DNA from 3 places in the Undibacterium sp. GW821-FHT11B02 genome. Region 3 is predicted to be linked to each of the others. Evidence: predicted binding sites of a transcription regulator. Region 3 holds the regulator's gene; each other region holds the start of a gene.
What was found. Region 3 encodes sigma-54, which starts transcription at its own class of promoters, with help from an activator protein. Its sites were predicted from a motif close to TGGCANGNAANCTGCTTT; they were not measured.
Positions count from the first base shown of each region.

Region 1: AC1RVX_RS10615 (transglutaminase family protein) is a predicted target of sigma-54. The motif match lies at 2,728-2,745, and genes of this name have one in related genera.
Region 2: AC1RVX_RS22115 (CmpA/NrtA family ABC transporter substrate-binding protein) is a predicted target of sigma-54. The motif match lies at 4,793-4,810, and genes of this name have one in related genera.

Region 1 is NZ_JBXASD010000004.1:386,797-394,498, forward strand. Features, by position in the region: gene AC1RVX_RS10615 (transglutaminase family protein) at 1-2,688, opposite strand, end outside; gene AC1RVX_RS10620 (transglutaminase family protein) at 2,849-3,760, opposite strand; gene AC1RVX_RS10625 (substrate-binding periplasmic protein) at 4,047-4,787, opposite strand; gene AC1RVX_RS10630 (hypothetical protein) at 4,828-5,007, opposite strand; gene AC1RVX_RS10635 (copper-binding protein) at 5,164-5,511, opposite strand; gene AC1RVX_RS10640 (cupredoxin domain-containing protein) at 5,523-6,071, opposite strand; gene AC1RVX_RS10645 (hypothetical protein) at 6,225-6,569, opposite strand; gene AC1RVX_RS10650 (TPM domain-containing protein) at 6,671-7,177, opposite strand; gene AC1RVX_RS10655 (TPM domain-containing protein) at 7,180-7,702, opposite strand, start outside.
Region 2 is NZ_JBXASD010000011.1:44,847-52,548, forward strand. Features, by position in the region: gene AC1RVX_RS22085 (S9 family peptidase) at 1-824, shown strand, start outside; gene ybaK (Cys-tRNA(Pro) deacylase) at 977-1,468, shown strand; gene plsY (glycerol-3-phosphate 1-O-acyltransferase PlsY) at 1,558-2,178, shown strand; gene AC1RVX_RS22100 (cache domain-containing protein) at 2,273-2,746, shown strand; gene tsaD (tRNA (adenosine(37)-N6)-threonylcarbamoyltransferase complex transferase subunit TsaD) at 2,779-3,807, opposite strand; gene AC1RVX_RS22110 (ANTAR domain-containing response regulator) at 3,964-4,632, shown strand; gene AC1RVX_RS22115 (CmpA/NrtA family ABC transporter substrate-binding protein) at 5,092-6,261, shown strand; gene ntrB (nitrate ABC transporter permease) at 6,271-7,173, shown strand; gene AC1RVX_RS22125 (ABC transporter ATP-binding protein) at 7,176-7,702, shown strand, end outside.
Region 3 is NZ_JBXASD010000010.1:75,996-83,697, forward strand. Features, by position in the region: gene AC1RVX_RS21075 (branched-chain amino acid ABC transporter ATP-binding protein/permease) at 1-262, shown strand, start outside; gene AC1RVX_RS21080 (ABC transporter ATP-binding protein) at 273-1,001, shown strand; gene AC1RVX_RS21085 (enoyl-CoA hydratase/isomerase family protein) at 1,069-2,163, opposite strand; gene hpf (ribosome hibernation-promoting factor, HPF/YfiA family) at 2,768-3,115, opposite strand; gene AC1RVX_RS21095 (RNA polymerase factor sigma-54) at 3,224-4,711, opposite strand; gene lptB (LPS export ABC transporter ATP-binding protein) at 4,723-5,475, opposite strand; gene lptA (lipopolysaccharide transport periplasmic protein LptA) at 5,476-6,027, opposite strand; gene lptC (LPS export ABC transporter periplasmic protein LptC) at 6,055-6,699, opposite strand; gene AC1RVX_RS21115 (KdsC family phosphatase) at 6,696-7,244, opposite strand; gene AC1RVX_RS21120 (KpsF/GutQ family sugar-phosphate isomerase) at 7,244-7,702, opposite strand, start outside.

The sequences.
Region 1 (7,702 bases), on a different contig from region 3:
AAGACGGCCAGTTGGCCCATCTGGCGAATACAGCTTGTCGATAGAGAATTCGGCGCGGTGGGTGTTGCCAGTCAGGTCAACCAGCAAGTTGCGCAACAGCCGGTCAACCATCCACGGCTTATCGCCAGGATGCAGCGTGGGCAGCAACTGGTCCATCTGCTGGAAGGCAATCGCCAGCTCGTACAGATTGTCGTCGCGCGCTTCGTCCACCCGCGGTGCCTGGCTGGTAGGACCGATGAAGGTGCCCGAGAACAGGTAGGATAGCGATGGATGGTTTTGCCAGTAGGTGATCAGGCTCTTCAACAAATCGGGGCGTCGCAGCAGCGGGCTATCCTCAGCGGTAGCACCGCCCAGTGTCGCATGGTTGCCGCCACCCGTGCCGGTATGGCGACCATCGACCATGAATTTTTCTGTGCCTAACCGACACAGGCGCGCCTCTTCATACAAGGTGGACATGTTGTAGACCAGCTCTTTCCAGCTGGCCGCCGGATGGATATTCACCTCGATCACGCCGGGGTCGGGCGTGACGCTCAGCAACTTGATGCGCGGGTCGCGTGGCGGCGGATAGCCTTCGATCCATAGCTTCACCTTCAGCAGCGCGGCAGTGCTTTCAACCGCTGCTACCAGCGCCAGATAGTCTTCGACCCGGGTTAGCGGTGGCATGAACACGTGCAAACGGCCAGCGCGCACTTGCACGCACAGCGCAGTATGGATCACGTCGCGTGGTGCCAGTTTGGACGCTGCACCGGCTGGCTGACCGGCCTTGACTTGTTGATCAACCTTAACTTGTTGATCGGCCTTGAGTTGTTGATCGGCCTTGAGTTGTTGATCGGCCTTGAGTTGTTGATCAGTCTTGACTTGCTGACCTGCCTTGACTTGTTGATCGGACTTAACTTGCTGACTGGCCTTAACTTGCTGACCAGCCTTGGCAGCGGCCACGTTCAGTCCGGGCTGCTTGTCGTAAAGCGGCGGTGCCAGTGCATCACGTGGCGCGAAAGGATCGCGATCGAACACCGGCTCTTCGTCTTCCGGCATCACCCACGGCAGCGCATTCAGTGGCAGGCGCAAGCCCATAGGCGAATCGCCGTCCAGTAGATACAGATGCTCGCGCTTGAGCGGCCAGCGCGAAGTGCGCCACAGGGTGCCGATGGCGAGCGACTGGTCGGTTGGTTCCGGTTTGAGCGGCAGTACGTAGCCGACCACCTCTCCCAAACCTGTCTGCAACAGGCGCGCCAGGCGGCGTCGTTCATCGGACTGGGCCAGGTCAACACTCAGCGGATCAAGATTGACTGGCAGTTCCTGTTCACGCCGGGCCTGCTGCAGTACATCTTCATAGGCCGGCAGGTGGCTGTCGGCGGGCAGGCGCAACGCGCGTGCCAGTGCTGCGGCGAAGCGTTCGGCCTCCTTCGGGCCGTAGCCATCGTTGACCTCTTCGTCAGAGAACAGGCTGACATCCAGCCACATCGGCTGGCCATCCACGCGCCAATAGATATTCAGCGCCCAGCGCGGCAGCGGCTCGCCCGGATACCATTTACCCTGGCCATAGTGCAACATGCCGCCGGGTGCGAAATGGTTTTTCAGACGGTGCATCAGCTTGCCCGCCAGGCGGCGTTTGTCGTCGCCGTGAGCCTCGGTGTTCCACTGTGCCCCATCCATATCATCGATCGAGACAAAGGTCGGTTCGCCACCCTGCGTGAGGCGCACGTCCTGACGCCGCAAGTCGGCATCGACCTGCTCGCCCAAGTGGTCGATCCGTTGCCAGTCCGCGTCTGAGTATGGCTTGGTCACGCGCGGGTCTTCATGGATGCGGGTGATCGTCATCTCATGCTCGAACGTCACATCGGTCTCGTCGGTATAGCCCGTGACCGGTGCCGCCGATGACGGCAAGGCGGTACACGCCAGGGGAATGTGGCCTTCGCTGGCCAGCATGCCAGAAGTCGGGTCGAGGCCGATCCAGCCAGCACCCGGCACATACACTTCGGCCCATGCGTGCAAGTCAGTGAAGTCGACGGTGGTGCCGCTGGGGCCATCCAGCGCTTCTTGATCGGCCCGCAACTGGATCAGGTAGCCTGACACGAAACGGGCCGCCAGGCCTACGTCACGCAGTATCTGCACCAGCAGCCAGCCGCTGTCGCGGCAGGAGCCGGCACGTAGTCCCAGGGTTTGCTCAGGAGTCTGCACCCCCGGTTCCATGCGCAACTGATATGAAATGTCAGTCTGCAGGCGCTGGTTGATGGCGACCAGAAAATCGTTGGTCCCCATGCCGTCCTTGAGCAGCTCGCTGCGCATCCGGCTCACCCATTCCTGACGCATTGCGCCGGGTTCTTCGTTCTGCAGATAAGGCCCCAGTTCGGCCTTGAGCTGGGCCGGATACTCGAACGGGAAGGTCTCGGCATATTTCTCGACAAAGAAATCGAAGGGGTTGATGACCGTCATGTCGGCCACGAGATCGACCGTGAATTCCAGCCGGTCAGTCTTCTCGGGAAACACGAAGCGACCGATATAGTTGCCATAAGGGTCTTGCTGCCAGTTGATGAAATGCTGCTCTGGCGTCACTGTCAGTGAATACGACAGGATAGGGGTACGGGCATGTGGCGCCGGACGCAGGCGCACTTCATGGGGTGACAATGCGACCAGGCGATCATAACGGTAGCTGGTTTTGTGGTGCAGCGCGACTCGGATTGCCATGCGGAGACCTTTGTGTGAGTGAGGGGCGACCCAGTTAATCTAGCAGGATCTATGCCATTGGTGCAAGGAAATACTCTGCTGCCAGCGGTGTGTGTTGCGCCCGGCTTCGCCCGGCACACCCCATGCTGGTGCAATGCGCACCGACATCGCCCGCAACGGATCAGGACAAGGGGGTGACCGTCACGTTGACCTGCAGCTCGTGGGCGCCACCACCCAGCACCACACCCCGCATCGGGGTGACATCGCTGAAATCACGTCCCCAGCCCAGTGTCAGATGTTCGCGCTGCACCAGGCAACGGTTGGTCGGGTCGAAATCGACCCAGCCCAGTACCGGGCAAAATACCGCAACCCAGGCGTGTGAGGCATCCGCCCCGACCAGCCGTGGCTGCCCTGCCGGGGGATGGGTCTGGATATAGCCGCTGACATACCGGGCTGGCAGGCCCAGGCTGCGCATGCCGCCTATCATCAGTTGGGCAAAGTCCTGGCACACGCCACGCCGGCCAGCCAGCACCTGTTCGAGCGGGGTGGCGATGTCGGTTGCGTTGCTGTCAAATTCGAAATCGTCAAAGATGCGACTGGTCAGATCCAGCGTAGCGTCCAGCAAGGGCCGGCCAGGGGTGAAACTGGTCCGTGCATAGCGCTCTACTGCCGCATTCCAGCGCACATGTGGCGACTCGTACAAATAGCTGCAGGCGTCGAGTATGACTGGCTGGCGCGACTGTTGCACAGTGTCGCGCACTGTTTCCCACCGCGGCGAAACGGCAATACGCTCAATGCCGGGACGGGCTGCCAGCGCAACGGTCGACTCGGCCCGCACACGCAGCACCTTGTGTGGCGTGGTTACGGTAAAGCGGCGGGTGGCATTGCCGAAAAAATCGACCCCATCGGCACCTTCGTCCGCATCGGGATCGACCAACAAGTGGTGCGATTCGGTCTGCTGTACGGCAAAACAACGCGGTGCCATGTGCAGCAACTGCTGCGACAGTGTCACCAGGCTCTGGTAAGTGTAGCGGGTTTCATGTACCACGCTGTAGCGCAACAGGGGCATGGTGCGGGCCACGGTTGAATTCATGGCGAATTGAGTAAGAAGCAAAAGACGTAATGTAGCATGGTTGCTTGCACACATCACCTGCAAGTTCAATTGAGGGAGATGGATATACCACCGCCCCCAGGCCATAAATTCGATCTGGATCACTGATTTTGTATGCAAGGCTCAGTAACATGCGTCCATGCGGCCCGTCTGTATCTCCCATCCTGGCAGTTTGAACTGAACGCCGAACGTAACAACCATACAACAATGGGCATGCAACTACGATTTGCGGTTCAGTCCAAATTTTTCCCGCTTCACTGTGCCATTCTTAAGCTTTACCGTAGGTTTTCTTGTTAGTCGCAATGTAGGCATTCAACTGCTCAAGCAATCCTGCACTGGCCTTGCGCGTGATGAAATTGAAGGTTTCATTGCTGCCGTCGATATGATGAATATCCGCCAATGCCAGGCCGCCTTCAATGTCCTTGCCGTAGGTTTTGCAGAGGTATTGGTTGCTGACATCGCCTTCACCGAAGGCATCGATCTTGTTTTCTAACAGCATCCTGACGATGTACTCTTGCGCGTCAGGCTGACCATCAGGAACAAGTTTGTCAACGAATTCTATCGGGCAACGCGGGTAGTAACGCGCTTTTGCGTCGATGTCTGCGGTTGACCCTTTGGTCACGACTATCGTTTTTCCGGCCACGGTTTTGTAGTCGTCAAACGCTGCTTTGTCGGCGCTGCGCACCAATAATGATCTTTGTACCTGGAAATAGGCTTCGCTCCAGCAGCCGCCCGGCCCTACATCCCGGTTATCACGTTGCTGGATGCCAGCTGCGGCGATGTCGCATTTATTTTCGTTAGGCATGGTCCAGATGAGATCGAATTCATGTTCTATCCAGACGATCTGCAAGTCCATGCAAAGTGCGAATTTTTCCAGGAAGGTGACGTCAAAGCCAATGGGCTTATCTTCTGGATTTTTTTTGTAGCAAACTGGCGCAAATCCGCCGTAAGTGCAGACGGTCAGCTTTCCGGGGGTCAGGGTTGTGAGGGTTGTTGCGTCGTTTGTCATTTTGTTTCCTTTTTTTGGTGTTGATAGGAAAAACTATCTGCTACTCCTGCTTGGTACGTGCCTTGTCAGGTTCATCGAGGTTCTCGGCCTTCAGCAATTTTGCTGTGGTCAGGATACCGATCTTGACGACTTTGTAGCCTTTCAGGGCTTCACAATGTATCGCGCCTTCAGTCAAGGTCAGGGAGATAGCTATCTTGGGAAAACAAGCCAGAGCAAACAAATTTTGCTTGCAACATTGCTCACATTAAACACCAGTCGTTCATCCTTTGACAATGTTTTTGTACATTATTTACCGCACGTGCGCGGCCCCACAATGTAGATTGAATGCAGCCTGCCACGTTTAACACAACATTGGCAGACTGCACTGGCTATCAATTTATTTTACGACTTGAATATCAACAACATAGATTGCGCCATTGGCTTTTTCTGCCCTGAACTTCACTTTGTTGCCGGGTTCCAGTTTATCCAGCATGGATGGTTCTTTGATTCTGAACACCATGGTCATGCCTGGCATGTCCAGGTTTTTGATGGGGCCATGCTTGATAGTGACTTTGTTGCTGCTCTTGTCAATTTTGATGACTTCACCATCGGTTGCATCTGCCATTGTGCTTGCAGCCGCTGAATTGTCCTGCCCTGCAGGGCTGGCGTTGTCAGCATAGACATTCGCAAATGGCAGGCTCATGCCAAACACCACAGCAAGCGCCATTATTTTCATACTTTTCATGGTACGCCCTTTCATTGTGCCTGGTGTTGGTGGTCATCTGCACTGGCAGTGGTTTTGGCTTTGCCGACTTGAACTTCACCTTTCATGCCTGCGTCGTAATGGCCAGGTTGCAGACAGGCGAAATCGATCTTGCCGGCCTTGGTAAATTGCCATAGCACTTCACCGGTCTGGTCAGCGGCCACAGTCACCATGTTGGGGTCGCTATGTTCCATTTCAGGATTTTTTTTCATCACTTCGTAATGTTCTTTCAATTCTTTTTCTGTACCGAGCACAAACTCATGTTTCAACTTGCCAGAATTTTTGATGACAAAGCGTATGGTTTCGCCTTGCTTTACCTGAACACTGGCTGGCGTGAAACGCATGCTGTCGCTCATGTCGATATTGACGGTGCGTGTCACTGCACTGGCTATGCCGGGCTTGCCGATTGCTTCTTCATGATGGTCATGCCCACCTGCATGTGTGCCAGACGCCAGCACGGCACCCGAAGAAAATAACAGGGAAGCAGCAAGGCCAGCGAGGCCCGTCGACAAGGTGTTTGATTTTTTTAAAACGGTTTTCATAAGATACTTTCTTTTCCATGAATGTGGAAACGCAATGCCGCTACCGTTCAACATCCAATACTGAACGTGCGCGCATGGTTCGCAGGCATACGATGCCTGCGGAAATGATTTAATGACCTGGCAATGCCAGCTTATATCCGGGTAAGGGAAGTATCAGAACCTGGGTGGGCGTTCCAGGCCATCACTGATGTGGCCTGTATATGAAGAAAAAATCAGGTCGATTCTTTCTGAGGAAGGGCGAAGAAGTGGAAGCACGACATCCTGGCTGAGGATGGCAGTCGCTATACAACACGCATCGACGGATGCAGCATGATCTATAGGGTGTTGCTCTGCTGACGTGTCAGTATGGTGCTGGTGTAATTGCTGCTGTGTCGCGGAGACAGAAGAGACAGGATGCGGTTCGTCAGCGCAACATAGCCTGGTGGCTGCCAGGACACCCTGCACAGGGATAGTCAGCATCATGATGCACAACAACAATAAGCGAACCAGTTTTTTCATGGGCCTGATTATAACTGCTTTTTGAATTTGCTTATCTTTGTGGCTCGACAGATGTTGTTTGACCTGATTACTGGGTTGCCAGATTATTCTCTTCCATACGGCTATAACACTACAACAGCGTCTGGCAATTCATTCAAATTATCGCCATCCGCAGGGAAGTGTTTCGTCAAATGCTGGCCTACGGCCTGTATGCCACGGATCACGCCTTCTTCGTACTGCCCCAGCTTGAAGGCACTTTCCATCATGCGACATATTTGTTCCCATTCGTCAGCTGTTGCCTTGGCATGGATGCCACGGTCTGCCACAATTTCTACGTCACGGTCAGCCAGTAGCACGTAGATAAGCACGCCATTATTGTGGGCTGTATCCCAGATATGTAATTGCGAAAAAATTTCTATGGCGCGTGCGCGGGCTGTCTGGTCGCAAAACAAGGGGCTGCAGTCAAGCGCCGTTTCGACAACGAAGCGAATTTCACCCAGGTGATTGGATTCACAGGTTTTGATGGCTTGCTCTATGGCCTGCAAGCTAAGTGGCGGAAAGGCACGTCTAAGTTGATGATGGGTGGTCAGCAAGTGTTTGGTGATGCGTTTGAAATTGAAGTTACTCATGATTACCACCGCCCCGATGCGCCACCGCCGCCAAAACCACCACCGCCACCACTGAAGCCGCCGCCACCTCCAAAGCCACCTCTGCCACTACCGCCATAATATGCACCAATACCACGAGCCCCAAGACTGCCGCTTAGCAAGGTAAAGAACAATGCCAGCACACCCGCAATCAAGGCCATGGATATGGCACCTGCGATCAGCCAGGCAATTCCACCGACGATGCCGCCAGTGACAATGGCACCTGGCAGTCTGCCAAACAGTGCACGTAACACACTACCGACCACCAATGCCATGATAAATAGTACCGGGGCATATTGCTGGAAGCCGTCTACATCGCTGGTCCGGCGCAAGGGTTTTGCGGGCAAGGGCTCACCATCAACCACACGCATCATTTGATCAACACCAGCCTGTATGCCGCCGCTAAAATCACCCTGTTTGAAATAGGGGGTGATGGTGTCGCTGATAATGCGTTTGCTGGTGGCGTCGTTGAGTGCACCTTCCAGCCCGTAGCCGACTTCTATGCGC
Region 2 (7,702 bases), on a different contig from region 3:
AAGGCAAGAAATTATCGGCTAAAAAGGTGATCAATTACAAGGCACGCGATGGATTGGATATTCCAGCGTACCTGACTTTGCCTGAGGGTGTACCAGCGAAAAACCTGCCTCTGGTCGCGTATATTCATGGCGGTCCGCATGCCCGTGACCACCATGGCTATGACGCCATTACACAAATGCTGGCATCGCGCGGCTATGCCGTTTTACAGCCACAATTCCGCATGTCTACCGGCTTCGGCTGGAAGCATCACACCGCCGGCTGGAAGCAATGGGGCCTGGCTATGCAGGACGATGTTACTGACGGGGTGGAGAATCTGGTGAAGCAGGGTATCGTTGACAAGAATCGTGTCTGTATCATCGGTGCCAGTTATGGTGGTTATGCCACCATGTACGGCCTTGTGAAAGACCCTGATCTATATAAATGCGGCGTTAATTGGGTAGGTGTGACTGATGTCAAAATGCTCTTCACAGTCAACTGGTCAGATATGTCCGGCCCTTACATGGATAATATGGGCGCAAAAATGCATGGTGACCCTAAAACTGATGATGCTTATTTCCATAAAGTGTCAGCGATAGAAAACGCCAGCAAGATCAAAGCACCGGTCTTGATGGCGTATGGTAGCAATGATGTCAGGGTTCCGCTGATTCATGGTGAAAAAATGCGCGACAAGTTGCTGGCACAAGGCAATACCGTGGAATGGATGGTTTTTACCGGTGAAGGCCATGGCTGGGCGAAAGAGAGCAACAATATCAAATGGGGTGAAGCAATGCTGCGCTTCATAGATAAATATATAGGCGACGATTCCCCTGCCGCCAAAAAATAATAGTCATGGCATGAAAATTTAAAACCGGCAGCTTTACCTGTCGGTTTTTTTATTCTTCTTCAAGAATTGATGAGCAAATTATGCAAGTTGCTCATCGAACGCTATAATTTGCACCGGTATATTTTGCAAATCCTGTTTTTGAGAGCGTTATTTTGGCCAAGAAAGAACATGTTTCGGTAACCCCGGCTACCCAATTCCTGCGCAGGCACAAGGCAGAGTTTTCTGAACATCCATATGCCTATGAAGAACATGGTGGTACAGCCGTGTCTGCACGCGAATTGGGGGTAGATGAGCATGCCGTTGTGAAAACTTTGGTGATGCAGGATGAAGCTGCCAAACCTTTGATCGTACTGATGCACGGTGACAGAAAGGTGTCGACCAAAAACCTGGCAAGACAGATAGGCTGCAAATCGGTAGAGCCTTGCAAGCCAGAAAACGCGCAAAAGCATTCTGGCTATCTGGTTGGTGGTACTTCACCCTTTGGCACAAAAAAAGCCATGCCCGTGTATGTAGAACGCAGCATACTGGCTTTAGCCAGGATTTACATCAATGGTGGCCAGCGCGGTTATCTGGTCGGTATTGCTCCGGGTTTGCTGGAAAGCCTGTTGCAGGCCCGCCCTGTTGACTGCGCCCTGGAAGAGTAATTTGTCAGACTGAACCGGTTTTTGCCAGATGCGCTGGCTGCTGGCATATACTTGCGGGGATTTTGCCCCCATGAAGAATAAGGATCAAGATGAATACAATACTGGCAGCCATTGCTGCTTACCTGATCGGTTCACTGTCGTTTGCTGTGGTCGTGAGCAAATTGTTTGGTCTGGCTGACCCGCGTACCTATGGGTCAAAAAATCCTGGTGCAACCAATGTTCTGCGCAGTGGTAACAAGGCTGCGGCAGTATTGACACTGCTGGGTGATGGCGTCAAGGGCTGGCTGGCAGTCTGGCTGGCCAGCACCTATGCAACCCGGTTTGGCCTGGATGATGGCAGCATTGCTTTGGTGGCGATTGCAGTTTTTCTGGGACATTTGTGGCCGGTGTTTTTCAAATTTGTTGGTGGCAAAGGCGTGGCGACGGCTGCCGGGGTATTGATTGGTATTGATATCTGGCTGGGTGTGGCGACACTGGTTACCTGGATGATGGTGGCATTCGCCTTCCGTTACTCTTCGCTGGCGGCATTGATTGCGGCTATTTTTGCGCCTTTGTATTATGGATTCCTGTTTGGACCGGATATCAAATTGCTGGCGGTATTTGTGATGAGTGGTTTGCTGATATATCGTCACCGCCAAAATATCGTGAATTTGATGAATGGTAAGGAGAGTCGCTTGGGCAGCAAGAAAGACAGTGACAAAAAGAAGTGATATTGTAAATAGCGCTAGATTATTTTCAGTTTGTTAATTATGCTGGAACTGAGAAGCTAAGAATTTTTGTTTACTTAATAACATGGAGTTGGAAATGATTGCGAGCACTTACCGTCTACGTTTCCTGAAGATGTGCCTGCTCAGTTTTATGCTGACGCTAATGAACATGCCAGCAGGTGCTGCCGAACATGGCACTGCCAACGAGGCAAAAGCCATGGTACAAAAAGCGATTGATGCCATGAAAAAGCATGGGGTTGATGCAACCATCGCTGAAGTCAATAAACGTGACGGACAGTATCAAGACCGGGATCTATATATAGTCGTATACGACTTGAAGGGCAAAAATATCGCACACTTGAATCCCAAGATGGTTGGTAAAGACATGATAGACCTGACCGACGTGGATGGTAAATTTTTCATTCGTGAACGCTTGGAAATGGCTAAGACCAAGGGCAAAGGTTGGCAAGACTATAAATTTGTTAATCCGACCAACAAGCAAATAGAACCCAAGTCCATGTATATAGAAAAATATGAGAACGTGATTGTGGGTTGTGGCATTTACAAGTAAGACCAGCCCGGACTGATGACGGGCTTTGCTCGTCAGGCTTCTGGCAGTTCCTGCAAAGGCCAGCGTGGCCGCACATTAAAACCATATTCCCGTGTTGCCAGCGCGGGATTTTTTTTGAGTCGCATGGCACCGGCAAAGGCGATCATCGCACCGTTGTCGGTACAAAATTCCAACTCCGGGTAATAGACCTGAAAGCGGCGTTTTTGTGCGGCTGCATTCAAGGATGCACGCAATTGCTGATTGGCACCGACACCTCCGGCTATCACCAGCCGCTTTAACCCGCTCTCGCGGATGGCTGTCACACACTTGGCTGTCAGCACATCCACAATGGCATCGACAAAACCACGGGCGATATTGGCTTTATCCTGCTCGCAAATATTGGCAGGATGATTTTTGACTACGGTCAGGACGGCTGTTTTCAAACCTGAAAAGCTGAAATTCAAATCTTTGGAATGCAGCATGGGACGCGGGAATTTATAAGCCGCAGGATCACCAAATTCTGCCATACGTGAAATGGCCGGACCGCCAGGGTAAGACAAGCCCAGCAATTTGGCAGACTTGTCAAAAGCTTCGCCAGCGGCATCGTCCAGTGTTTCTCCCAGCAATTGATAGCGGCCTACACCATCAACGCGCATCAATTGAGTATGGCCACCCGACACCAGCAAGGCAATGAAGGGAAATTCCGGTGGTTTGCTGGCTAGTAAGGGTGACAGCAAATGGCCTTCCAGGTGATGTACACCCAATACCGGCTTGTCCAACGCCAGGCCCAGTCCGCAGGCGACAGATGCACCTACCAGCAGGGCACCAGCCAAGCCAGGCCCCTGGGTGTAGGCAATCGCATCAATCTGCTGTTTCTCCAGTCCTGATTTGTTCAACACTTCCGTCAGCAGGGGCAGAGCACGCCGGATATGGTCGCGCGACGCCAGTTCCGGCACGACACCGCCGTATTCCTGATGCATGGCGATTTGTGAATGCAGGGCATGGGCAAGCAGCCCCTGTTCAGTATCGTAAATGGCCAGGCCAGTTTCATCGCAGGAAGATTCAACTCCAAGAACTATCATGTTAATTTCTAAATTGCGCAGAGCACAGCCTTGTCCGAACCCCAGGAGCGGGCCATTGAATGGCAGGAAATGATGCTTTTACTTAAATAATGTGGCGGATTGGTGCGAATCTTGCTAAAGAACGCATACCTAGATTATATCTGCCATGGCCTATCTATGCGCACCAAACAGAATAGTGTTAATGCGACAATGCCTGTTTCACCCAGTTTGCGTATCGTTGTGGTGAATACGGTCATACAGACCGAGGATGAGTTGCATGAAGACGCGCAGGCGCAACTGGCGCGTTCACGCGCCCTGCGCATAGGGCTGCTGCAGGCAGGCTATAACATCATCGCCGTAATCCCCGGTGATATGTATATGAGCGAGCGGATAGCACAACTACAACCAGATATGATCATCATTGATGCCGAATCAGATTCGCGTGACGTGCTTGAACATATGGTGATGGTGACTCGTGACGCCCCCCGCCCCATCGTATTGTTTACCGAAGATGGTAACCAATCGAATATGGCAGCCGCCATGGAAGCCGGTGTGTCGGCCTATGTCGTCGCCGGGCTACAATCAGACCGTATCAAGCCTGTGCTGGATGTCGCCATGGCCCGCTTCAACGCCGACCAGAAGCTGCGCAGCGAATTGTCCGATACCAAGGCCAAGCTGGTAGAACGCAAAACCATAGAACGTGCCAAGGGCTTGTTGATGGAACGGCATAATTTGTCAGAAAACGAGGCTTACCAAAAAATGCGTAAGCAAGCCATGGAAAAAAACTTGAAACTGGTCGATCTGGCGCAACGCATGTTGGATGTCGCCGATTTGCTCGGTGGGTAGACCCGTTTTCCTCGTGGTCAATGAGATGCACTGCGAATTGGAGTCCAAGTTTGTGCGTGTAATTGGTGCGCTGCGTCATTCCGGTGCGAAATGATGCCTGCAAGTTGTCAGCTTTGTTTCACTTGGATAAATTAAGGATGCACAACGCTTAAATCTGGTCTGGCACGGCAATTGCTAATGAAAGAGAAAGTGCCAACGCTGGTGCTAACAATTAAATGAGACTGACTAACGGCGGTCACCTCATTAGACAAAGGTGTCTTTCTACTGGTTTTTACCAAGTGGAATGACACCTTTTTTCGTTGCAGAAAAACTTTCTCAGGCTGGAGTGCAGACATGTCGAATCAGGAATCGAATAAAAAATCTCTCATCATTGATGTCAACAAGCGGGAAGATCATGAACCGAATTTCAAACGTCGCAATTTATTGCAAAGCGCTGCATTGGCAACGGGAGCTGGCATCATGGGTTTGAGTACAGGTGGCGTATGGGCAGCCGGTTCAGACAAGCCGGAAAAAGAAGAGGTGCATATCGGCTTTATTCCCCTGACAGATTGCGCATCCGTGGTGATGGCCTCTGTTCTTGGCTTTGACAAGAAATATGGTATCAAGATTATCCCAACCAAAGAATCATCATGGGCCAGCGTACGTGACAAGCTGGTCAATGGCGAGCTGGATGCTGCCCATGTCTTGTATGGCTTGCTGTACGGCGTCCAACTGGGTGTTGGCGGCAACAAGAAAGATATGTCTGTACTGATGACGCTGAATAATAATGGTCAGGCCATCACGCTGTCCAAAAAGCTGGCTGAAAAAGGTGCGGTAGACGGGGCTGGGCTGGCCAAGCTCATGCAGACCGACAAGCGCGAATATACTTTCGCCCAGACCTTTCCTACTGGTACCCACGCCATGTGGTTGTACTACTGGTTGGCGGCACACGGCATCAATCCCATGAAAGATGCCAAGGTCATTACCGTGCCACCACCGCAGATGGTAGCGAATATGCGCGTTGGCAATATGGATGGTTACTGTGTGGGTGAACCATGGAATCACAGGGCGATTGCCGACGGCATCGGCATCACGGCAACTACGACCCAGGATATCTGGAAAGATCATCCGGAAAAAGTATTGGGCACTACATCCGAATTTGTGCAGAAATATCCGAATACTGCACGCGCCATGGTTGCTGCGATCCTGGAAGCCGGACGCTGGATCGATGCCTCGTTGTCCAACAAGACCAAGATGGCAGAAACCATTGCTGACAAATCCTATGTGAACACGTCAGTCGATGTCATCAATCAGCGTATTTTGGGACGCTATCAAAATGGTTTGGGCAAGACCTGGGACGACCCTAACTATATGAAATTCTTTAATGACGGAGCAGTGAACTTCCCTTATCTGTCTGACGGCATGTGGTTCCTGACTCAGCATAAGCGCTGGGGTTTGCTGAAGACGGACCCTGATTATCTGGCAGTGGCTAAAGCCGTCAATCGTATCGATGTTTATAAAGATGCGGCGGCCATGGCCAAGGTGTCTGTTCCCAAAGATGTCATGCGCAGCAGCAAGTTCATGGATGGTACGGTCTGGGATGGGAAAAATCCGGCTGCCTATGCAGCTTCCTTCAAAATCAAGGCTTAAGGAGTCGCAATGAATACCTTGGTACATGGTGCAATGCAAGAGCCCGCTGTGGAAAAAACCGAATCGGCAGTCGTCGAACTCAAACCGCCAAAGGTGAAACCAGTGAAAAATTCTACTGTAAAGAAGCAGCGTTCATTCCGCCCCTTTTTTCTGAGCGTGCTTCCACCGCTATTCGGTATAGGGATGCTGATCCTGATCTGGGAAATTATCGCAGTCAAAAACAGTACTTTTCCTTCACCCTGGGTGACTTTGCAGGAAGCCATCAAGGTATTCTCTGATCCCTTTTATCAAAAGGGACCAAACGACCAGGGTATAGGCTGGAATATCTATGCGTCCCTGAAACGGGTGGCGGTGGGTTTTGGGCTGGCGGCGGCAGTGGGCATTCCTCTGGGCTTCTTGATTGGGCGCTTTAAATTCCTGTCGGGCATGTTTAATCCCATCATCAGCCTGTTGAAGCCGGTGTCACCCCTGGCCTGGTTGCCGATAGGTCTATTGGTATTCAAGTCGGCACACCCGGCGGCGATCTGGTCGATTTTTATCTGCTCAATCTGGCCCATGATCATCAATACCGCTATTGGTGTTCAGCGTGTGCCGCAAGACTATATGAACGTGGCCAGGGTACTCAATTTGTCTGAATGGAAAATCATCACCAAAATTTTGCTGCCTTCGGTATTGCCTTATATGTTGACGGGTGTACGCCTTGCGATAGGTACGGCCTGGCTGGTGATTGTGGCGGCAGAAATGCTGACAGGCGGTGTCGGTATCGGTTTCTGGGTATGGGATGAATGGAATAACCTGAATGTGCCACATATCATTATCGCCATCGTGGTGATCGGTATGGTGGGGCTGATACTTGAACAAATCCTGGTGGCGATTGCACGCGCCTTTACTTATGAAGATGTGGGAGCATGATCATGAACGAAATCGACAGCAAGTATATTGCCATCAATCAGGTAGAAATGGTCTTCAATACCCGTAAAGGTAGTTTTCACGCTTTGCGCGATATTAATCTGAACGTCGCCAAGGGTGAATTTATTACCCTCATTGGCCACTCTGGCTGCGGCAAGTCAACCTTACTGAACCTGATCGCGGGGCTAAGCAATGCTACTTCAGGCACATTGATTTGCGCCAACCGTGAAATTTCCGGCCCGTCCCCGGAACGTGGTGTGGTGTTTCAAAATCATTCCTTGCTTCCCTGGCTGACATGCTATGAAAATGTTTTCCTGGCAGTAGAGCGCGTATTTGGTGCAACCGAAAACAACACCAAATTGCAGAAACGCACCATGCAGGCATTGTCGCTGGTCGGGCTGACGCATGCAGAAAAAAAACGTCCGAATGAAATTTCTGGCGGTATGAAACAGCGTGTCGGCATTGCCCGCGCACTGGCGATAGAACCGAAAGTTTTGCTCATGGATGAACCCTTCGGTGCACTGGATGCATT
Region 3 (7,702 bases):
TGAACCTGCTGCTGGTTTGACCGCACCGGATATCAAGGAATTGATCGCCATCATTCACAAGATACGTGAGCACGGTATTACCATCATCCTGATTGAACATCATATGGATGTGGTCATGTCCATCTGCGACATCGTGACGGTGCTGGATTTCGGGCAAAAAATCGCCGAAGGCAAACCGGCTGCGGTGCAGACTGACCCCAAAGTGATAGAGGCTTATCTTGGTGGCAGTATTGCAGATACAGCCGACATTGTCGCTGCATAAGGAGAACATCATGTTGAATATTTCAAATTTACATGCAGCATATGGCAAGGTGGAAGTCTTGCACGGTATTTCTCTTGAAGTACCAAAGGGAAAAGTGGTGACCCTGATAGGATCAAATGGCGCCGGAAAAACCACGACCATGCGCGCTATTTCTGGCATGCTGAAACCGAAAGAAGGTTCAGTCATGCTGGCAGGTAAAGATGTGACCGGGATGGACTCTCACAAGATTGCCCGCGCCGGATTGGCGCATTCACCAGAAGGTCGGCGTGTATTCGCTACCATGTCGGTGACGGACAATTTGTTGCTGGGTGCCTTTCCACGTTTTACCAGAAGTCGCCCACGCGGCGATATAGAAACTGACCTGCAAAAAGCCTTGGAATTATTTCCACGTCTGAAAGAACGCCGCAATCAGTTGGCCGGTACATTGTCCGGTGGTGAACAACAGATGCTGGCCATGGCCAGAGCGGTGATGCTCAATCCTGACGTGGTCTTGCTGGATGAGCCATCCATGGGCTTGGCACCGATATTGGTGGATGAAGTTTTCCGCATTATTGTACGATTGAAAGAGCAGGGCATTACCATGCTGCTGGTTGAACAATTTGCTGCTGCAGCCCTAGCCGTGGCAGATTATGGTTATGTACTGGAAAACGGTCGCATATCAGTGCATGGACCGGCGGCCAATCTGCAAAATGATCCGGCTGTGAAAGCAGCGTATTTGGGTGGCGGTGCGCATCATTGATGTGATCGAACTCAGATAAAAAAGGGAAGCAATGCTTCCCTTTTTCATTCAATCAAATTTGTTCTGTTTAGCCATTCAAGTAACGCAAAGGATGTGCGTGCGTTGGCCATACTTCTGAAAAAAATCCTGACACTTGTTCTGCCGTCACTTCCGCAAGCGTAGCGGGTGACCAGCGCGGTGTGTTGTCTTTGTCCACCACCAAGGCACGTACTCCTTCCAGCACTTCGCCGTGTTTAAAGCAATGGCGCACTATGTTTCTTTCCATGCGCAGGCAATCGGATACGGTCATGCTGGCGCTGCGTCGCAGTTGTTCCAGTGTGACGGACATCAAAAGTGGAGAGCGTTTTTGCATGATGGCAAACGCCTGCTGTGCAAATTCAGATGTGTCTTGCTGCAAGTGTTTGCTGATCTCGATAGCACTGTTTCCGCTGAACAGAGTATCAATACTTGATCTGTTTGCTGCTAATCTGCTTTGGTCTGGCGCTGCCTGGCTGGCATACGGGGCAGCAAATTCGCGGATTGCCGTTTGCAAATCGGAGGCGGTACTTTGTTCCAGAAGTTGCATCAATGCAGGTATTTCTGAGGTAGGTATAAATACGTCGGCCAGCCCAGCATATAGTGCATCTGCGGCATTGATGATTTCACCTGTCAAACCCATGTAAGTACCTATCTGCCCTGGTGCACGTGACAGGAAGTAACCGCCGCCAACATCCGGGAACAGACCAATATTCACTTCCGGCATCGCCATCTTGGTACGTTCTGTAACGATGCGCAGGCGGCTGTCACTGCCTGCCTGGGCGATACCCATGCCACCACCCATGACCACGCCATTCATCAGCGCGATATAAGGTTTGGGATAGAAATGGATTAAATGATTTAGTGCATATTCTTCAGTGAAAAAATCTTCCAGTAAGGCCGAATCACCTTTGGGTGTTGCAGTACCCACGTCATAAAAGAAACGGATGTCGCCGCCGGCACAGAAGGCTTTTTCGCTACTGCCATGGATAAGCACTGCACGCACATTGCTATCTTCTTGCCAGGCCAGTAAGCTCGTGGTGAGCGCACGCACCATCTCCAGTGACAATGAGTTCAAGGCTTTTGGCCGGTCCAAGGTGATGTAGCCGATGTTATTCTTGACAGAAGTGAGGACAAATTCGCTCATGGTGATTGACTATAGGGAGAGGATGAAGCTGTTATTTTAGCTTTGTCAGAGATGCGCGTCACGGAGCGCATGATCATATATGGAAATCGTGTGACGAACGCTTGGTCGTGGTTTTGATTTTGGGGTTGTTTTTTGACTTTAAACCGCTTGGGACGTAGCAATTTGTGCTTCACAGAAAATGGATCAGAAAGCTTCGTGTTTGAGCCGAAGGCGAGTTTCGAAGCTTTCCCATTTTTTGGGATGCACAAATTGTGCTGAAGCATAGCGTAAGCACCCGAAGGGCAAGTCTGCGGTCGCCTTTTCTTTGGATACTTGCTTTTGGCGAAGCAAAAGAAAGTATCTCGGCCGCCGGGCCGAGACCCGGCTTGTATCTACAAAGAGCAATCGTTTTCATCAAAGTATGGGAGGTAACAAATGACTTTGGAGCGCCCGCCATATTCCTGACCACCTATGAGTTACAGTAATATGTGCACAGCTTGTCAGAGAGCAATCAATTTAGTGAATTAAATATATGATTTATTTCAAACCCTGCACCCAACAAAAAAGGACGCTTTTCGCGTCCTTGTTTTGGATACCCGCAACCCGAAGGCAGGGGTGGTAAGTCTTATGAAGCCGATGCCGGATCAGGTATGTGCTTGATGGCGTCGTGCTGATGGTTCTGAATCTTGTCTTTGTGCTTGATGACCTGACGATCCAGTTTGTCTACCAGCGTATCAATCGCTGCATACAGATCATGAGCCAGACTTTCAACATGAATATCTTTGCCACTGATATGCAAATTAATGTCGGCTTTGTGTCGTTTTTCCTTTTCCCGGAGCTTGTCCACCGTCAGGATGACGGCGATATCAATGACCTGGTCGAAATGTCGCCTGATACGTTCTAGTTTGGTATGTACATATTCACGAATTGCAGGAGTTACTTCGACGTGATGTCCACTGATGGTGAGATTCATACTGTGCTCCTATAGTGATGTTGCTTGCTGTAACGATAAGCTCATTGCTGTCTTATTGCCTTGAGCTAAATCATATATAGCAATTCAAACCGTGATTACAAGGACTGCTTACAAAGATTTACGCAAACTCACTGGGGGGATTTTGAGGGCTTCACGGTATTTGGCAACTGTCCGTCGGGCAATTACCATGCCCTGTTCACCCAGCATGTCTGCAATTTTGCTATCAGAGAGTGGGCTTTTCTGGTCTTCTGCTCCTATCAACTGCTTGATGAGTGCGCGTATCGCGGTGGAAGATGCTTCTCCCCCTGTTTCCGTCGCGACATGGCTGCCGAAAAAGTATTTCAACTCAAACATGCCGTGAGGGGTCAGCATGTATTTTTGAGTTGTTACACGTGAGATAGTGCTCTCGTGTAATCCTAGTGTATCAGCAATTTCGCGCAAAACAAGGGGGCGCATGGCAACAGCACCGTGCGTGAAAAAATTGCGTTGTCTTTCAACTATCGCTTGTGCAACGCGCAAAATGGTGTCGAAACGTTGCCGCATATTCTTGATGAGCCAGCGCGCTTCCTGCAGCTGTGAGCCCAACCCACCTTCACCACGATTTTGCTTCATGATGTTGGCATACATGCTGCTGACACGCAATTTGGGCATAACATCCTGATTCAGCATGACTTGCCAGCCATTACCTGATTTCTTGACGATAACATCCGGCACAACATAATCAGATTCATCGACCGCAAAGTCGATGCCAGGGCGGGGTTTGCATAGCCTGATGACAGTTTGTGCGTCGCGCAAATCTTCGTCATCACAGTCAAGAATTTTCTTGAGTTTGGTGAAATCTCTTTGTGCAAATAAGGTCAGTTGCGTTTCAACAATTTGCAACGCCAGCCTGCGTGTCACGAAAGCAACTTTTGGCAAACGCTTGATTTGCAGGGCCAGGCATTCTGAAGGTGTGCGAGCGCCCACACCTGCCGGGTCAAAGCTTTGTAGCATGTTTAAGGCAAACGCCAGCTCTTCTGGTTCGACACATAATTCCAGTGGCAGGCTAGCATGGATTTCTTCCAGGGTTTCCGTCAGGTAGCCATTGTTGTCGATGGCGTCAATCATCAGCTCGACCAGGGCGCGGTCACGGGGTTCGCGCAGGTTCAAGCGCATTTGTTCTTGCAGATGTTCTCGCAGCGTGATGTGGGCGGCACCTAGTTGCGGGCGACCATCTTCATCGTCACTGCTCTTGCTGCCGTGATGCACATCATCAAAACTCCAGTCATCTTCACTGGCGCTGGTTGCCTCGTTGCTGATGGCGGTGTCCGTTTCACCTTGCGGCTCGGCAGTGCTACTGCTTTCATCTCGTACGGCGGGTGCTTCCATGCCGGCATCAGCCGCTGTGCTGCTGGTATTGATGGCACCGTCGGCCAACAGCCGTACGGCATGGTCCAGCGGGTCATCCACACGCTCCAGCATGGGATTTTCTATGAGCAGGGTTTCCAGTTCCTGGTGCAATTCCAATGTGGACAATTGCAGCAATCGTATCGATTGCTGCAATTGAGGCGTCAATGCCAGATGCTGGGAAGTACGTAGTTGCAGGCTTTGTTTCATGATGATTCCCGTCACATCCGGAAATGTTCCCCCAGATAGACGCGACGCACGGATTCATTTTGTATGATGTCATCCGGCTTGCCGCTGGCCAGTACTGCCCCCTGATTGATGATGTAGGCATGATCACAGATGCCCAGGGTTTCACGTACGTTATGGTCGGTAATCAACACGCCGATGCCACGTTCCTTGAGAAAACGCACAATACGCTGGATTTCGATTACGGCAATCGGGTCAACGCCGGCAAAGGGCTCGTCCAGCAAGACAAAACGCGGATTGGTAGCCAGTGCACGGGCAATTTCTACACGTCGGCGTTCGCCACCTGACAGCGACAGCGCCTGGTTTTCCCTGATCTTTTCAATTTGTAAATCGGCCAACAGGGCGTCGAGCCTGTTGGTGATGGCATCTTCGGAAAGAAATTTTCCGTTGGCATCTTTTTGTAATTCCAGCACAGCACGGATATTGTCTTCTACCGTCAGTTTGCGAAAAACGGAAGCTTCCTGAGGCAGGTACGATAAACCAAGCACGGCCCTTTGGTGTATAGGCAGTTGCGAGACATTGACATCATCGATAGTGATATCGCCGGCGTCGGATGGCACCAGGCCAACAATCATGTAGAAAGAGGTGGTTTTACCGGCACCGTTCGGGCCAAGCAAGCCAACCACTTCACCACTTTTCACTTCCAGCGATACATCGCGCACCACCTGGCGCGCGCCATAGCGTTTTTGCAATCCCTTGACGAGCAAGGTACTAGGCTTGGCACTCATTTAATTGGTCTGTTTGGGTTGCAAGGTGATTTTGACGCGGCCAGCACCGTCTACATGCTGACCAGTGGTTGAATTGGTACCGATGGCAATATCATTTTTACTGTCGTAGGACAAGTATTCGCCTTCCTGTTCCTGAGTGACCTTTTTGCCCTCCAGGTAGCGCACTTTGGCTTTGGAGATGAATTTGACGATCTCTGTTGTCTGATTGTATTCAGCACGGTCGGCTTCGCCTTCTACCCACAGATCGGGGCCGCCATCGCGTTTTTGCCGGAAGCTGACTTTTTTGCCGACACCACCAGTCAGTACCACAAACTGGTCACCATTTGGTGCTTCGGTGACGACGGCTTTTTCAGAGTTCACTATTAGCGTACCGCGTATCAGTTGCACACCTTTGGATAAGATACGTACGCTGTTTTTTCCATCGCTTTCAGAATAGCCGGCTTCTATCGTGGTTTCCTTGAAGCTGTCAGCTTTTTCTGCGCTTGCTGGTGTATGGATAAAAACAAAGCCGGCCAGCCCCAGACACTGGGTAAGGGAGCGTGTCAATTTCATCTGTTTCATTGGCAAATATCGCTTTCTCTATTTGGATGGTGTAGGGGGCTCAGGGTCACGCTTCTTTAAATGTATGTGCACCTTGCTTAACAGGGCCAGATGCTGGGTGGAATTGTTGGCCACCATGCCGACTGCGGTGGTGTCCACTTTTCCCGTTTTTACAATAATGGGTTTGTCGGTTTTGACAATGTCATCGTCAGGTAGCAGCAACAAATAACTGGTCTCCAGACGCATGAATTGTGAGCTGAGGCCTTCGGGCCTTTCCATGCTGACATGGTCATACAGACGCACTTCATCATGTTCACGTTTGGGGGTGGTAACCGTAGATTTTTGTGACACCACAGCCAGGTCAGCCAGCAGGTGCAAAGGCGGACGATCTACATCAAAGCTATTAATTTGTGGGCGCTGGATTTCTATATTGTCCGTGCGCGGAAGGTGGATCAGGCGCTGGCCGGTGATGTGGTAATTCGCCTTGCCATTATTCGATAGCCGGATAAAATTGAAATTTTCCACATAATAATCCGGTGCAGAACGTGCCGACGAACGGTTTTGTTCGTCATTCGCATTCCGGCGTATTAGTTCCATGACCCAAATGGTACCAAGGGTAATGACACCCAGCAGAATGATCGCCAGCCAGATGCGAAAGCGGTCTATGGTCATGTGATGTTTCATGACAGGTATGCCCCAATCGCCTTGTCATATTTGTTCTGGGCACGCAGGATGAAGTCGCAGACTTCGCGTGCGGCACCTTTGCCACCAATGGCAGCTGTGACGTAGTTCACTCTTTGCCTGACTTCGGCATGGGCATTCGGTACGCTGGCAGAAAAGCCGCAGCGCATCAGTATTGGCAAGTCGATGATGTCGTCACCGATGAAGCCGCAAGACTTCTCTGCAATATTGAGTTCTGCTATCAGTTGCAGGAAGGCTGATTTTTTATCGTGTATGCCCTGACGCACGTGGGTAATGCCAAGATCACTGGCGCGCTTGCTGACGATTGGTGATTGCCTGGCGCTGATGATAGCCGTGGCAATGCCAGCCTGTTGCAATAGTTTGATGCCTTGGCCGTCAAGCACGTTGAAGGTCTTCATCATTTCACCTTCCGGTCCGAAATGCAGGCTGCCGTCAGTGAGTATGCCATCCACATCAAATATCATGAGCTGAATGTTGGCTGCGTTTATTGTTGCAATATGGGTTGCAGTTTGTTTAGCCTGTTCCATCAGATTACCTTGGCTCTTGTCAGGTCATGAATATGCAGTGCACCGACCAGTTTGCCCTGTTCATCTGCCACCAGCAATTGATTGATGCGATGGGTTTCCATAATTTCTACTGCTTCTACAGCCAGTTGTTCTGGCCGTATGCGGTGCGGATTGTCATGCATGACTTCGGCAATCTGTAATTGTGTGAAGTCACGTGTGCCATCCATCAGGCGACGCAGGTCACCGTCGGTGAAAATGCCGACAATATGTTGATCTTTATCCACCACGGCGGTCATCGCCATGCCTTTTTTGGTGATTTCCAGCAGCGCAGTTTTCAGGCCGGTATCTGGCGTCACTTGAGGTATGGCATCACCAGTGCGCATGACATCTCTGACATGGGTCAGCAAGCGACGGCCAAGTGAGCCACCGGGGTGGGAACGGGCAAAATCTTCTTCGCGAAAACCACGTGCGTCCAGTAC